Regions from separate parts of the Labrenzia sp. THAF187b genome, predicted to be linked through region 1. Evidence: riboswitches for the same ligand, from Rfam matches in the RefSeq annotation. Region 1 holds a riboswitch; each other region holds the start of a gene.
What was found. A riboswitch is a leader RNA that binds a small molecule or an ion and turns the genes downstream of it on or off. The one in region 1 is predicted to bind thiamine pyrophosphate.

Region 1 (5,606 bases):
GTGGTCAGAAGCGCTGGAGACTGGCTCCAGCGCCGTCTTGTCCTTGGCAACGTTCCTTCAACCTCTCAGCGGATTTCGGCCGTGTAGCTCTCCACCGGCACGACCTTGCTGATCAGACCGGCTTCGGCCATGAACTCTGCAAAGCGCTGGTAGCGGCCTTCATCAAGTGCAGCCGGACGCTTGGCGAACCGCGGCAACGTATCGAACCATGCACGCCTGTTCAGCTCGTCATTGAGGTTCGGATACGCTTCTATGAAGGCATTCCAGGCTTCTTCCGGGTGATTGCTCAGATAGATGGTGGCCGCTTCCACGGCTGCCAGGAACTTGGCGAAGCGTGGATCGTCCGTCTTGTCCTTGTTGACGACATAGATCAGCTCATCAAAGATCGGCACACCGTTTTCTTCGGGGAAGAAGGCCTTGCCGGGTTTGCCTTCGATTTCGAGCTGGGTGAGCTCGAAATTGCGATATGCGCCGATCACCGCATCAACCTGACCGGCAAGCAGAGAGCCTGACAACGCGAAATTGACATTCACCAGTTCGACATCATCCATGGTCAGACCGGCCGAACGCAGCATCTGGCCCAGCATCGCGTCCTCGAAGCCGGACACGGAAAAGCCGACACTCTTGCCCTTGAGGTCTTTCAGTTCCTGTATCGGGCCGTCCTTGAGCACGATGAGCGAATTGAGGGGCGTTTCCACCAGCGTACCGATCCATTTCAGCGGCAGCTCTTCCTCGATTTGCGCATGAAGCGTCGGCTGATAGGACACCGCGATATCGCCCTGCCCGGCAGCAACCAGTTTCGGCGGCATTGCCGGGTCCGCCGGTTCGATGATCTCAACCTCGAGGCCTTCTGCCTCGAAGAAACCCTTGGTCTGCGCAGTTACCAGCGGCGCGTGATCCGGATTGATGAACCAGTCGAGCAGCAAGGTCAGTTTCTCATTGGCCTGTACCGGCCCCGATGCCAGCAGCCCGGCGGCCAATGCGAGTGACAGGATTTGTTTTTTCATGAGGTCCTCCGTAGAGCGGCAGCTAGCTGAGCGGCTGCCATGGAACAAGAAGTCGGGTGAGATGGTTCACGGCAAAGCGCATGATCAGCACCATCGCCGCGAGCAGGATCAGGGCGGCGAACATCATGTCCGCCTGCATCCGGTTGCTGCTTTGAAGCATGATGAAGGCAAGGCCTCCTTTCGCCCCGGCCCATTCGCCGATGATCGCTCCCATGGGAGCGAACACCGCGGCCACCCGCAGGCCGGAGGCAAACGCCGGCAAGCCTGACGGCAGGCGAAAGAACCAGAGTTCCTTCAGGCGAGACAGACGATAAAGCCGGGCGAGATCGCACAAACCCGGGTCAAGCCGCTGCAGGCCATCGAAAAACGTCGATGTGACCGTGAAGAAGATGACCAGGATGATAACGACGATCTTGGATGCCAGCCCGAAACCGAGCCAGAGCACCAGGATCGGCGCGATTGCGAAAACAGGCAGGGCCTGCGTCACCAGAATGGGTGGCATGGCAAATCTTGCAGCAATCGGAAACAGCCACAAAAGAACGGAAAGCAATGCCCCGGCGGCTGCCCCCAGCACAAACCCGAGCACCGTCTCATAGGCCGTAATGCCGGCATGATGCAGAAGGAAGCCTGCGTGTTTGACAAAGGCTGTAAAGACGCGGTCCGGACCCGGCAGGATATAATGCTGGGTGTCGAACACATGGACGATAGCCGCCCAGATTGCGACAGTCAGCAGCAGGCCGAGTATGGTCCTGGCAACAGCTTTCACAAACGCCATCATCCCGCAGCTCCCGTCGCCATTGGCCGACAGGAACGTATGAAAGCCGATACCGGCATTCGGATGTGCGGCGACCGCAGTGGTCGCGGACAAGTACGCATAGGATCTCCCGTCTTCGGACAAGCCGAAAATGACAATGGAGATCCGGGAATAGGCTAAGGATTCCGTCCCTTCGCCGGCATGACCCGGATCAGGTTCTAAGGGTTCGGCATTACGCCATCTCAGCTCCGGTAACCGGAACACCCCTCGGACCAAGGCGGACCATGCCTTGTGTGACGGAAAAAGGCAAGCCGCCGTGAGGCGGCTTTTTCAGATTTTGAAAGGAGGCAGGCTGGCGCTTAGCCGGCTTGCCAGGACGTGATCGCCTTTTCAACGGCATCTGCACCGGCGGTTCCCTTTTCCAGGGTCAGGATGCCGCGCTTGCCGTTTTCATAAAGCATCGGAATGTCGATCCAGCCGCGTTCGCGCAGCAGGGCGAGATTGCGTTGCTGCTCGTTCGGCAGGCTGGAAAGGGCAATCCAGAAAAAGCCCGGAGACACTTTCACGGAAGCGCCGATCAGCGCATCACCGCGGGCTTCTTCCGTAGGCTTCATGACCAGGCCGGGCACGTTGACGACATCACCCGGAGCGAAGTTTTCCGGGAACTCGTACTTGATCTCGACCAGATGGCTGGCGGGCAAGGAGGTATCGTCATTCGGCTTGATGCGAATGTCGACCTTCACATCCCGCTCGGGGATTTCAATGGAGGCGCTCAGAACCGCGAGAGCCTTGCCGTCCAGATTCGTTTCTTCATCGACACCCCAAACGACAGCGCCTTGCGCAGCCGTTCCGGCACCGCCGGACTCTTCCCCTTCTTCGTAAAGGATAGAGCGCTGCACCGAGGAATCCGCAGCCGTGGCGGACGGAGCCGGTGAAGTTTCGTCTGGCGAAATGGCCGAGAGATTGTCTTCCGGTACCGCAATCGGGCTTTCGGTGGTTGCAGAAGACTGATCGTTTTCTCCGCTCGTCACGATGGACGGCTGAGAAGGTTCGGGCGCAGCGGAAGCTGGTGTATCGACCTGCGGTGTATCGGCCGGCGCAGGCGAATCAGACTGTCCGGTAATTGTCGTCGTGGTTACCGTACGTGCATCCGGGGCAACCACATCCGTCTCGCCTTCGTTCAACAGGCGGTCGGTGTTTTTCGAAGGCTCTTCACCTTCCCCGGCAGGGGCAGCGGTCGAAGGCTCCGGCGTGGTGTCCGGCTGCGTATCGACAGGCGTTTGCGAAGAAGACGCGATCGGCACGTTGCCGCTATCGGCTGTCTCATCGCCCGCAGGCATCAGGAAATAGGCTCCGGCGCCCAGGAGCACCAGCAGCAGGACACCTGCAGCAATCGCGATCGGAACGGTGCGGCTACCGGATGAATCACCACGCAGCGCATCCGAAGCACTCGGCTTGGCGCGCTTTGAGCGGCTTTTCTTGGAGGTCGACTTGTCCTTCGGCTTGGTTGTCTCGTCGCCAGGATAAGCCTGGTCGGCGGGATCGGCCGCACCGGCGTTATCTGCAGGCTCGAACAGGCCATCATCTGCCTGTTCCGGCTGCACCGGTCCGCCGAAAGAGGGCTCCTGGCGCACAGGCGCAGCGCCCGGGTCGGCAGCTTCCTTGGCGTGGTGAACAGCCTGGCTGGCCGCGGTGCCAAGCGCTTCGGCCTGTGTCAGGGTTTCCTTCAAGGGCGACGGAGCCGGGGTACCCACCACCGGCGCTGCAGTTGTTTCAGGTTCCTGCGGTGCAGGCGCAGGCGCTTCGGGCGCAGCCTCTGCCACCGGTTCGGCCGGAGGCGGCGTCACGGGCGGTGCGGAAACCTGCGGCGCCGGGGTCGGCGTCTCGACCTTCGGAACGGTGGGGCTGAGACCGAGGCTTTCGCGGGCGGCTTCGGCTTCCACCTTGCGGATGGCTTCTTCCAGACGCAGCTGCTCGGCCGTGATCTCGGACGGCGCCAGCGGCGGCTCATAGGCTTTCAGCTGATTGACAATGGCATTGCGCGCACGGCTGTAAACGCTTCTGCGTGCAGCACCATTGTTTTCAGGTAAAGACGCGATCGTTTTCTTCAGAATTGAATAGTAATCAGCCATCTTCCTGCCTACCGGCCGACTGCAAGGATCTGTTCTGCGGGCCCGAGATTTCGTTTCATTCTCAGGCTTATAGCAAGTTTTTCGAAAACCGGTGCTATTTCTTCAATAACTTCGCCGCGACAGAGAACCTCGCAGTACCCTTTTCCTAACACAGATTGTTTGTTCGGCACACTCATGGAACGCCGAAAACGAAAGGTGGTTGCGTGCGGTGATTCGCAGCACGCAACCGCAGTCCTTAATAATGTGCTTCTAACGTCACAGATCTCAATCCTGGAAGGGATTCTGCACAAGAATTGTGTCGTCTCGTTCCGGACTTGTCGACAGAAGAGCGACCGGAGCACCGATCAGTTCTTCGACATGACGCACATATTTGATCGCCTGCGCCGGCAGATCGGCCCAGGTGCGAGCACCTTCGGTCGATTCTTTCCAGCCCGGCAGGCTTTCGTAAATCGGCTTCACGCGCTCCTGGGCACCCTGCGAAGCCGGCAGATAATCGATGCGCTCACCGTCCAGTTCGTAGCCGATGCAGATCTTGATTTCATCAAGACCGTCCAGAACGTCCAGCTTGGTCAGCGCGATGCCGGTGATGCCCGAGGTGCAGACGGTCTGGCGCACCAGCACAGCGTCGAACCAGCCGCAGCGGCGGCGGCGGCCGGTAACCGTACCGAACTCATGGCCGCGCGTACCGAGGAACTCGCCGATCTCGTCCTTCAGTTCGGTCGGGAACGGGCCCTCACCGACGCGTGTCGTGTAGGCCTTGGTAATACCGAGCACATAGTTGATCGAATTCGGGCCAAGGCCACTGCCTGCCGCAGCCTGGCCGGCGACCGTGTTGGACGACGTCACGAAGGGATAGGTGCCGTGGTCGATGTCGAGCAACGCGCCCTGTGCACCTTCGAAAAGGATACGCTTGCCCTGACGGCGCAGATCGTCCAGCAGGTACCAGACCTTGTCCATGTAGGGCAGGACCTTGTCCGCAACGCTGGCAAGTTCGTCGTAGATCGCCTGTGCGGAAACCTCATCCTGGCCAAGCCCCCGGCGCAGAGCATTGTGGTGCGTCAGCAAGCGGTCGATCTTGGCTGGCAGAGTGGCAAGGTTCTTCAGGTCCATCAAACGGATAGCGCGGCGGCCAACCTTGTCTTCATACGCCGGTCCGATACCGCGCTTGGTGGTGCCGATGCGCGTTCCGGTGTTGGAATTCTCGCGCAACGCATCAAGCTCGCGGTGCAGAGACAGGATCAGCGTTGCGTTCTCGGCAACACGCAGGCTTTCCGGCGTCACCACGACGCCCTGCTTGCTGAGGCGTTCGACTTCCTCTGCCAGCGCATGCGGATCCAGCACGACGCCGTTGCCGATGACGGACAGCTTGCCTTCGCGTGCAACCCCGGACGGCAGGAGAGACAGCTTGTAGCTGACACCGTCGATGACAAGGGTATGACCGGCATTGTGCCCGCCCTGGAACCTTACGATGACATCGGCTTGTTCCGACAACCAGTCGACAATCTTGCCTTTGCCTTCGTCACCCCATTGCGAACCGACAACAACCACATTCGCCATCTAGACTTTGCTCTCCTGAAGCAGCTTCCGCACCATCCGAAACTTGTCCGGGGCGCCAACACGACAAGCCCCGGCAACCGGACCGGGGCAAACGGCGCGGACTATAGACAGGTTTCCCTGCTCATGCGAGTCTCCGCAGGGAGATTGAGAGGCAAA
Region 2 (5,606 bases), 2.5 Mb from region 1:
CCCTGCATCGGCGACAGGATCTCGATACGGTCGCCCGCCTCAAGGAAGCAAGCGCTTCGTTCTTCAGCACAAACCAGATCGCCGTTGCGTGCCGTTGCAAGAAACTCATGGTCATAGGCCAGTTCGTCCAGAAGCGCAGCCAGCGTCGCGCTGACAACTTCCTGAGGTTCGCCGTTAATGGTTAGCTTCAAGGGACTTCTCCTGAAGGTGTTGCACGATCCTGTCTGCCGCCTCCGTGGCAAAATGCGGAGCAAGCAGGAAGCCATGCCGGTAAAATCCGTTCATTGACAACGTGTTGCCGGTAAACGTGAGACGAGGAAGATTGTTTGGATATGCCGGGCGGAGGCCCACCCCGGTTTCGATGATCTTTGCCTCGGCAAATCCCGGATGCAGGCTGTAGGCGGCATTCAGAAGTTCCATGGTGGACCGAACACTGACGGCCCCCTGGTCGCGACTTTCGATCATGGTCGCACCGACCATGAAGACCCCATTGTCACGAGGCACCACGTAAACCGGAATTCGGGGGTGCAGAAATCGCACCGGCCGCGAAAGCGAGACATCCGGTGCATGCAAGATCAACATTTCACCGCGTACGGGACGCAAGTGCGGATCCGGCGAGGCCATGCCGGTACAGTCTGCAATCAGGTCGGTCGACAAGGTGAAGTCCTGCGCCTCGAACCTGACGTGAGCACCACCTTCTGAAACCTTTGCCTTTAATGTGGTGAGAGCCAGGCGCGGATCGAGATGGGCTTCCCCGACAAAATGGAGCCCCTTTGCAAAACGGCCTGCGAGGTCCGGCTCGAGTGCGCCCAGCGCTGCGCTGTCGAGCCATTCAAAACCGTTGGTCCGAGAAGCGAACCGGCTCAATTCTCCAGTATCGCGCGGCGCAGCAACAACCAGCGTGCCATTTTGCTGAACCTGCCCTGGCAGGACCTTGCGCCACCAGCCAATGGACGCTTGTCCAAGCCGCAAGACCTCTTCTTCTGCGTTTTCCCGCTCACACCAAGGCGCCAGCATGCCACCTGCGAGCCAGGAAGCACTGGCGGACAAATCCCTGCTTTTTTCCACCAGTTCGACTTGCACGCCGCGCAAGACAAGCTCATGCGCCAGCGCCAGACCGGCGACACCTGCTCCCTTTATCCCGACCCTCATTCCGGCCCTCTTCCGGGAAAGACCGCAAGTCCTTCGCCTTTGCGCGATAACCGGTATCCCGCTTGCATAAAACGCATCTCCGTACGGACCGGAAAAGGTCCCGCATTTCGGACATTCGGCTTGGAAAGGTGGCCAAGGGTGGCGCATTGCGGCGGCAATTGCATTTGACCGAGAACACCTTCCCTTCGCCAGCATGACCTGGATCAGGTTCGTCGGGTCCCTGCACTGCGCAAGTGCGCCAGCAGTATCTCAGCCTCTTCTGGAGGCACCCCGGGTGAGCCCCTGTTGTGCCGCCCGTCAGGCGCACCTGTCAAGAGACAGGATGAGCCTTCAGCCCTGTTGCCGAGGGCTCGCCAGAAAGTCGTCGATTTCGGCAAGGGTGCTGAACCGATAGACTTTCAGATGGTCCGGAGGTTCGCGGTAGATGTGCTCCAGCTTGGCTCTGGCGGATTGTCTCGTTCGCCAGATGAACCTCAGGAATTCAACAGTTTGCCAGTTGAACTGCTCCGGGCAGCCCTCGGCCAGATCCGGACGGCTCTGCCCATTGTACTTCACGGACCGTTTCAGCACTCGAAATATGCGGCGCGTTACCGGGACGTCGAGCCAGATGAAAGTGTCGGCACGTTCGACTCGCTCCGCATAGGTGCTTGAATGACCGCCCTCGAAGATCCAGACATCCTTCAGATGGACCTCATGTGTCAGCCGGTCTTTCTCTTCCCGGGACCGTTCATTCCAGCCGGAGCGGTAGTGAATCTTGTCCATGTGGTACACCGGCAGTCCAGTTTTCCGCCCAAGGGCAACGGCAAGCGTGCTTTTGCCCGAGCCCGGGCCGCCAACGATCATCACGCGTTTCATGTCGCACCAAACAAAAGCAAGGAAGGGCTGGTCGTTATACAGATTGTGCAGGGGATGAAAACCCGAAACAGACTGTTCAATGGACACTTCGGCTTCGCAGGCCCTATCTAGTTTGCAAGACAGAATGTTCTTTGATGGAGAGGCAGATGAGCTGGTTGAATTGCCCTGATCCCGTACCGGGAAATGCTGCAAGCTGTGACCCGATTGAAACGATCATCGTACCGCGGACATCCGACCTCGGCGGATTTTCGGTAAGACGAGCCTTGCCGTCCGCCAGGCGGCGGATGGTTGGCCCGTTCATCTTCTTCGACCAGATGGGCCCGGCAGAACTTTTGGTCGGCGGCGGTATCGACGTGCGTCCACATCCTCACATCGGGTTGGCGACAGTTACCTATCTCTTCGAAGGCGAGATGTATCACCGTGACAGCCTTGGAACGGAGATTGCGATTGCCCCCGGTGCTCTGAACTGGATGAGTGCCGGCAAGGGCATCGTGCATTCCGAACGTGAGAGGCCGGAACGCCTGCAGAAAAAACGTCCCCTGTTCGGCCTGCAGAGCTGGGTGGCCCTGCCCAAACACCTGGAAGAGACCGACCCGACCTTCCAGCACCACGGCACTGAGGAACAGCCGGAATTTGCCGACAAGGGCGCTTCAGTCAAACTTATCGCGGGCGAGCTTTATGGCCACAAGGCACCGGTGAAGACAGCGTCCGACATGTTCTATGCCGATATCACGCTGGAACCGGGAGCGAAGATCCCGCTGGATGCCGGATGGGAAGAGCGCGGCCTTTATACGGTCTCGGGCCAGATCACCATTGCCGGCCAGAATTTCGATCCGGCCCAGCTGCTGGTGTTCAAACCGGGTGATCATCTGGTGATCGAAAACACGTCTCCCCTGCCGGCCCGTTTCGTAGTGCTTGGCGGCGAACCGATGGACGGCCGGCGTTATATCTGGTGGAACTTCGTGTCTTCATCGAAAGAGCGCATCGAGCAGGCCAAGGAAGACTGGCGCCTTGGCCGTTTCGATACGGTACCCGGCGATGCGGAAGAGTTCATTCCCTTGCCTGACCGTCCGGGACCCTGACACTCCAGCCGCTTTCCAGTGGTGGTGCTTTTTCAAACCTGTCGGCGGGCCGGATAAGGTCCGGCTCGCCAAAGTCCAGAATGATGTTGAGCCGTTGGCTTGCCAGCGGGTCACCCGTCAGATTTGGATCTTCCGGCGAAACCGACAGCCGCACGCCCCTGTGTGTCGTTTCCAGTTGCCTGAACCCGGAAACCGCCTCGCGAAACACTTCCGGAACCGTCCAGCCATACCGAAGCGACAGGGCGTCGATCACCAGCCAGACCGCATCTAGGCCGATCTGCATCTGGCGTGGATCTTCCACCACCAGCTTCAGCCGAAGATAATCGATGCTTTTTTCCGATGGGCCGCGCAGCAGAAAGAAAAGAGTTGTCGAGCCGTAGTCGACGCTGGGTGTAGTCAAGGGCACCAGGTCGGATGCACATTGCCAGCGGCCTTCGCTGAAAGGCGCCCGACTCCAGCCGGGGTTTCCGAGCCCCAGAGACCGTAATTCGTCGCATAGCTGATCCGGCTGGCCCAGGAAGCTGCGTTTCAGCTCCGCTGACAGTTCCGGTTCCGGAGCCAGCAGCACCTGCTTGGCCGGAGACTGCAGGGAAGAAAGCGGATCAGGCATCAAGGGGGCGGTTGCAACGCTTTCCTCCCCCCCTTGCCCGGCAAGGTGAAGGAACAGGCCGCCAACGGCGAAACCGGCAGCCAGCAACGCCAGGGTTCCCCAGATGTAGTACGGCGTCACCTGAGAACGTTTACGAGATCTGGACGCGCGTGGTGGCAGGCCTGACTTCCTGGGCTCGCCTCCTTCAGACAGAGTTTCCATGTCCGGCTCGGCCCAGCGCGGGCCTTTGGAACGGTGCCCCGGCCTCGACCTGGAATGCGCTCCCCTACCCGTCCGGTCTGCCGACAATGCAGCCGATCCAAGCAATTGCCTGAGCTTGTCTGCGAAACCCGCCATTCAGTCCCTTAACACCGCGATCCTCAACCGAGTGGTCAAGGGCACGGGATTTATCAAACCAATACCTTGAAAAGGCAACCGGATACCTGTCATGTAAGCGCCGCTTCCACGGTCGCGCAGCCAAACTAACGCTCGCACCCGAACCAGAACCAAAGAGGCCCCGAATGCCCACCTTTCCAGGTGACACACCTGACCTGCGCCTTGCGATCATCGAGACAGCCCGTGCCTTGCCTCGTCTCGGACTGACCAAAGGCACCTCAGGAAATGTCAGTGCACGCACCGAATCCGGTTTTTTGGTGACGCCGTCGGGAACGCCTTACGAAAATCTGACTGAAGACAAGATTGTCGCGCTGGACTGGGACGGCTGCTACCGCGGCGAGACACTACCGTCTTCCGAATGGCGGATGCATCTCGACTTCTATCTGGCGAAACCGGAATGCGGCGCAGTGGTGCATTGCCATAGTCCTCGCGCGACCGCCCTGTCCTGTCACCGGCGCGGCATTCCAGCATTTCACTATATGGTGGCGCTTGCCGGTGGCGACCGTATCGAATGCGCCCATTACACCACCTTCGGCACCCGTGGATTGTCCGAGGCAATGATTTCAGCACTTGGTGACAGAAACGCCTGCCTGCTTGCAAATCATGGGCAGATCGCCGGTGGAGCAACCTTGCAGAAGGCGCTTTCGACCGCGGAAGGCGTGGAAGATCTGGCAGACCAGTATCTATCAGCCCTGATCCTGGGTGAACCTGTGATACTGGATGCGGAAGAAATGACCGCGATCTTGAAAAAATTCAAAACCTACGGAAAACAAACAAGCGAACTTGAAGACGGCCAGACAGCTGCCTTCGAACTGCCAAGACGGATGGACTGAAAATGCGGCTGGGAATTGACTGGGGTGGAACCAAGATCGAAATCATCGCTCTTTCCAACGAGGGCGAGGAACTGTTCCGGCAACGGGTCGACACCCCCAGGGACGACTATGAAGGTTGTCTGGAAGCAGTCCGTTTTCTGGTCGAGGCGGCCGAAAAGGCAACCGGACAGACGGGAACGCTCGGTCTTGGCATTCCCGGTTCGCTTTCCCCCAAGACAGGTCTGGTCAAGAACGCCAATTCCACCTGGATGAACGGCAAGCCCCTGGACCAGGACCTGCAGAGGGTACTTGGCCGCCCGGTGCGTATCCAGAATGACGCAAACTGTCTGGCTGTTTCCGAAGCGACCGATGGCGCAGGTGCTGGAGCGCATATCGTTCACGCCATAATCATCGGCACAGGCAGCGGTTCGGGCATTGCCATCGACGCGAAAGCCCATCTTGGTGCCAACGGCATCGGTGGCGAATGGGGAGCGATCACCGTGCCCTGGCTAAAGCCGGAAGAGTATCCGGGTCCCGACAGCTGGATCGGCCACAAGGGCGCCATCGATCGCTGGTGTTCGGGAACGGGCTTTCAGCTCGACTACAAGGACAGGACCGGAACGCTGTTGAAAGGCCATGAAATCATGGCGCTGAAACGCTCCGGCGACACGGTGGCAACTGCCGTCTACGAGGCTTACGTCAGCCGTCTTGCCCGTGCGC
Region 3 (5,606 bases), on a different replicon from region 1:
AAAAACTCATCGAATCCTGGAGCTTTAGCTCCATTTACGGTGAACGTAGTGCCGCTTTTGGTCGATCTGATCGTCACCGGTACGTGCTCAACATGTTGGACCACCATCTTTGGTTTTTTCGGCTTTATTGCTTTCTTCGCGCTGCGAAGCACGAATTCGAAACGCTCGTCCGAAGTCAGCTCTGCGATGTTGTCCGCGGACAACATTTCTCGAAGTGGCTTCCAATCAACCAATTTTGCTAACTCAGCAAGTTCCATCCATTTTCGTCGCCCTGTACCAGGAGCGGCGCCAATCGCAACAATCAATTCGACGGGCAATTCTCTGATCAGCTTGATCATTTTTGATACAGCCGCTCTGTCCACTTTGAGCGCAGATATAATGACATTCCGCTTGAACTTTTGGTCTTCCAATCGCGCTGCAAACAACGCACGTTCTATATAGGAAAGATTGGTTCTGGCACTGTTTTCCTGCCCTTGAAGAACGACCAGTTGCTCATCGTTCAACTCCCGAACGACAGCCTTGACCTTTCGATTGAGGCTTCTGGCCGCCCGAAGTCTACGATGGCCGAATGCCACCTGCATGCGACCCTTTTGAGCCGGGTTTGGACGAACAAGGATTGGTACTAATTGCCCGTGCTCATCGATTTGTTGAACAAAGTCCCTCTCGACTTCCGGGTCCGCTTCCAAACGGTCGCGAACAAATGAATCGTCTATTTGAGAGGGATCCAGTTCAACGACCTTTTGTCCTTCCAACAGTTGCCGTTCTAATTCACTAGCACGGTCCATCTGACTTGAGAGTGAGCCAAGAGTTTTTGCGATGCCTCCAACCGGTGAACTTGACCGTCTATTTGGCGTGATGCCCGCCAGTGGGCGATCCGATTTATTTGGATCCCCTTGGATTTCACCATCCTCGTCCGACGAAAAACTGATCAGGTCTTTGCGTGCCATCCCTTACCTCCGTCCCCAAGTCACGTTTAAGAGGTCTTCGATTTCCTGGTTCACGAGAGACATAGATTCCATTGCGCGATCATAAGTACCGCGCACAAATTGGCTTCTTTCGACTTCATACAAAGTTTGCTTGGTAACACCGGCATCAGAAATAGCAGTAGATTTAAGCATCGCATGTTGAAGCATGCGATTTCCAAATATTGAACGCATAAACCCGGTCATCTGGCTTTGTGGTCCATCGTTTGGTTCGAAGCGAGTAACCAAGTAACGCATCCAATCATAGCTGGTACGCCCTCCGGCCTTTTCGACAACACTCATCAATTCAGCTGTCATAGAAAGAAATTGGGACATAGACATAACGTCCAACATCTGTGGATGTACGGTGATCAATACTCCTGTGGCCGCACTTAAGGCCGACATCGTTAGAAAGCCAAGCTGAGGTGGGCAATCAATGACTACAACGTCGTAATAGCTTTCAACGCTTGTCAGCACCTCCCCTATTCGGGCGAAAAACATGGACGCTGAACGTCCTTCAGACATTGCTTTGGGCGTTTCATGCTCGAATTCCATCAATTCAAGATTGCCTGGAACAATATGGAGGTTTGGCGTATATGTGGATCGAATGATTTCGCTTAAGGCTCGAGGGTCTTCATAACGGATAGCACCGTAAAGCGTTTCTCCCTCGTCGACATCTAGTTCGGGTTGATGTCCGAACATCGCTGACAATGATGCTTGTGGATCAAGGTCAATTGTTAAAACGCGGTATCCACGCAACGCCAAGAACTGAGCCAAATGAGCAGATGTGGTGGTTTTTCCGGAACCACCTTTGAAGTTCATTACAGTGATAACCTGAAGCTTTTCATCTCCCCGACGGATCGGCACATATTTTGGCGTGCCATTTTTCTCGTCCAAGACCTGACGTATATGATCCATGTCCTCGACAGAATATGTGCGCCTACCGTTCTCGTTTGGTTCGGGGCCATGCCCATCAGCGGCGACCTGACGTAAATAGCCTTCCTTAATGCCAATCAATTTAGCTGCTTCTGCAGGCGAAAATCTTCGGATAGTCTTTTGAGAAGCAGGTGGAAAGATTTTTCGTTGATGTATCTGCAATTGATGAGCGAGCTCATTCGCGTCCGCCGAAAGTGTCGTTGGCAGGTGTTCAGCAGCACCTTCAACCAGAAGATTGGTGTCCATCTCGAAAAATCCTCGAACTGCGCATTTTTGAAAACTACGCCTCAAACTGCGCTGTTACAATATGCTCCGATTCGTTACCAATTTACAAACGCTTAACCAAGTGCATTTTTCAGCCTAGTTTCGACAAGAACTTCGCATTGTTGTCCGCGGACAACTTTTTGGAGTCACCCGGCACATTTCCTTCAACCTTTTGCCGCCAAAGTGACAGCACTTCCTCGTCGAGCCAAGCATCTCTGTATTGACAAACGCACGTGGATGATGGCCGATGGCAACGTTACCAGGGGTGCCCCGGCAAGGGGCTGAGATACTGCTGGGCCGTTGATTGATGGCAGCGCAGTGACCCGTTGAACCTGATCCAGTTCATACTGGCGTAGGGACGGTGCAAGCGCTGCAGTACGACGTTGCCCAGAATCCGGAGCGTCATGGCGTCTTTCCATCATTCCGGCTTCGAACTGGGTCTCCAACTTGAAAGATTGGAGCCTCAGAATGAACATTGCCACCAAGACTATTACGCCCGAAATCACCAAGGGGCCGCTGCCTGCCTCTACAAAGGTTTACAAGCCGGGCGAAATTCATCCCGATATCCGCGTACCAGTGCGCGAGATCGCAGTCCATCCGGCCGCCGGCGAACCGCCCGTCACGGTCTATGATGCCTCCGGTCCCTATACCGACCCGACCCAGGCGATCGATATTGAAATGGGACTGCCGCGCCTTCGCGCCGAGTGGATCGCCGCCCGCGGTGACACGGAGGAATATGAGGGCCGCATGGTCAAGCCGGAAGACAACGGCTTTGCCACCGGCGAGCGCCTGACACTGCAATTCCCTAACCTGCAGAAACCGCGCCGCGCCAAAGACGGCAAGACCGTCACCCAGATCGCCTATGCCCGCGCCGGCATCATCACGCCAGAGATGGAATTCATCGCCATCCGGGAAAACCTTGGTCGCAAGGCTGCAAACGAAAAGCTTCCCCGTGATGGAGAGAGCTTCGGCGCGGCGATCCCGGATTTTGTTACACCGGACTTCGTCCGCGAGGAAGTCGCCCGCGGGCGCGCGATCATCCCAGCCAATATCAACCATCCGGAAGCGGAGCCGATGATCATTGGCCGGAACTTCCTGGTGAAGATCAACGCCAATATCGGCAACTCTGCCGTCACCTCGTCGATGGCGGAGGAAGTCGAGAAAATGGTCTGGGCGACTCGCTGGGGCGCCGACACCGTCATGGACCTATCGACCGGGCGCAACATCCACAACATTCGTGAATGGATCATCCGGAATTCGCCGGTTCCGATCGGCTCGGTGCCGCTCTACCAGGCGCTGGAAAAGGTTGGCGGCATTGCCGAGGACCTTACCTGGGAAGTCTTCCGCGACACGCTGATCGAGCAGGCCGAACAGGGCGTCGACTATTTCACCATCCATGCCGGTGTCCGGCTCTCCTACATTCCGCTCACCGTCAACCGCGTTACCGGCATCGTATCGCGCGGCGGTTCGATTATGGCCAAGTGGTGCCTGCATCATCACAAGGAGAGCTTCCTTTACGAGCATTTCGAGGAGATCTGCGACATTTGCCGTGCCTACGACGTTTCCTTTTCACTTGGTGACGGCTTGCGTCCGGGCTCGATTGCCGACGCCAACGACGCAGCGCAGTTCGCCGAACTGGAAACGCTCGGAGAGCTGACGAAGATCGCCTGGGCGAAAGACTGCCAGGTCATGATCGAAGGCCCTGGTCATGTGCCGATGCACAAGATCAAGGAGAACATGGACAAGCAGCTTGCGGTCTGCGGCGAGGCGCCGTTCTACACGCTCGGACCGCTGACGACCGACATCGCGCCGGGTTACGACCATATCACCTCGGGCATCGGTGCCGCGATGATTGGCTGGTTCGGCACGGCGATGCTCTGCTACGTCACGCCGAAGGAACACCTCGGCCTTCCCGACCGCAATGATGTGAAGACCGGTGTCATAACCTACAAGATCGCCGCCCATGCCGCCGACCTCGCCAAGGGTCATCCGGCAGCGAAGGTCCGCGACGACGCCCTGTCGCGCGCCCGTTTCGAGTTCCGCTGGGAGGACCAGTTCAACCTCGCGCTCGATCCGGAAACGGCCCGTTCGATGCATGACGAGACCTTGCCGAAGGAAGCCCACAAGGTCGCGCACTTCTGCTCCATGTGCGGTCCGAAATTCTGCTCCATGCGGATTTCCCACGATATCCGCGACGCTGCTCGTCAAGAGGGCATGGAGGCGATGGCAGTCAGATATCGTGCTGGCGGCGATCTCTACATGCCAAAGGATCTGTAGTTCATTCGCAGAGGGGAGGGGAGATTCGAGGGGAGGGGTTTAGGGCTCCCTTCGCCCGATGGCCTACCGCTCGATGCGGTAGGCGAGCGGAATGGGCTCCAAAATCGGTATTTTGATAAAAGGCCTTTGCTCAGCTATTCCGGGAGCGGTCCTGCGGCACCGTTTCACGGTTTTGTCACGCTTGGCCGCCGTTTTTCACGTTTGCACACTACCGGCCGATGTCGCGAGGACATCCGATTGCCTGTTTGACATCCATCATTTGGAAAATTCAGAGAATTGACTTATATTCTTGTCCGGAGTGGGATGGCAGGTTTCCCCGCCGCCCCCTTCCCTAAAGTATGAATTGGACCCGGATTTCGATTTGCAAGGTCGTCCGGGTCTTTTTCACTTTAAGGGTAACGCTGATAGGCCAATGCCACATCGTCGTTACCTCCGGTTTGAGAGCAAGGCTGTTGCCTCAGCCGGGCTAGCCAATCCGGCCCGGTCGCGCCGCTTGCTCTGCGCTGCTGCTTTTGCTGCTCAAAACTGAATCAGGTTTCCTCTTTGTAGAGCGCTAAAACTCTCGGGTTCGTTAACTGGTCGTGCGTTGTCTCAAATGTGGCACCGTCCCATTCAATCCACGCTTCCCAACCGGTCGGCGTCGCTCTGCCGTACCATACTCGAACGCTAATCCGATTGTTCGGCAATTCTTCGACTATGGAAACTGTGTGCGTGCCGCCGAGGCCGGAATCAATGTCATAGACTTTGACTTTTCGTATCGGTCCCATGGTTCCCCTCACAGCAACGCAAGTTGTTCGGCTGGGCGAAGTGGGACGACCGGGACCGGCAGGGCGCTTAGGCGCTCCTGCACCTGACCTTGCCGGGCGCGATCCTGGGCAAACTCGTAGCAGGCAATTTCGCAAATGATCGAGGTATCCTTCCAATCGTCCCTGTACATCGAGGTATCGACGCCCGCGCCTTCATACATGTGGAACCCTGACAACTTCTGATATTCAGCCGCAGGACCGGTTTCAACCCTCTGAAAGCATTGCGCGCCGGAATATCGGAAGGCGGCGGACGCTTGCGGGACGATGAATGCGCCCCGATTGGCCAGTTCGGCCGCGATGTCGATCACGTGAAACTCAAACTGGCGGCCACGATAGCGCGGTCCATTGCCGGCGCGCTTCA

Region 2: linked by a shared signal. The riboswitch ahead of thiO (glycine oxidase ThiO) and the one ahead of FIV03_RS10935 (ABC transporter permease) in region 1 are both predicted to bind thiamine pyrophosphate.
Region 3: linked by a shared signal. The riboswitch ahead of thiC (phosphomethylpyrimidine synthase ThiC) and the one ahead of FIV03_RS10935 (ABC transporter permease) in region 1 are both predicted to bind thiamine pyrophosphate.

Annotation. Positions count from the first base shown of each region.
Region 1 covers NZ_CP045344.1:2,364,210-2,369,815, reverse strand. The annotation lists gene FIV03_RS10940 (ABC transporter substrate-binding protein) at 66-1,007, opposite strand; gene FIV03_RS10935 (ABC transporter permease) at 1,030-1,875, opposite strand; TPP riboswitch at 1,933-2,039, opposite strand; gene FIV03_RS10930 (hypothetical protein) at 2,121-3,893, opposite strand; gene FIV03_RS10925 (adenylosuccinate synthase) at 4,158-5,450, opposite strand.
Region 2 covers NZ_CP045344.1:4,894,584-4,900,189, forward strand. The annotation lists gene thiS (sulfur carrier protein ThiS) at 1-191, opposite strand, end outside; gene thiO (glycine oxidase ThiO) at 175-1,152, opposite strand; TPP riboswitch at 1,315-1,435, opposite strand; gene FIV03_RS22445 (DNA topology modulation protein FlaR) at 1,483-2,007, opposite strand; gene FIV03_RS22450 (pirin family protein) at 2,154-3,089, shown strand; gene FIV03_RS22455 (DUF6030 family protein) at 3,058-3,900, opposite strand; gene FIV03_RS22460 (class II aldolase/adducin family protein) at 4,200-4,907, shown strand; gene FIV03_RS22465 (ROK family protein) at 4,910-5,606, shown strand, end outside.
Region 3 covers NZ_CP045346.1:69,971-75,576, forward strand. The annotation lists gene repB (plasmid partitioning protein RepB) at 1-947, opposite strand, end outside; gene repA (plasmid partitioning protein RepA) at 951-2,144, opposite strand; TPP riboswitch at 2,414-2,539, shown strand; gene thiC (phosphomethylpyrimidine synthase ThiC) at 2,631-4,439, shown strand; gene FIV03_RS30665 (methyltransferase) at 5,215-5,606, opposite strand, start outside.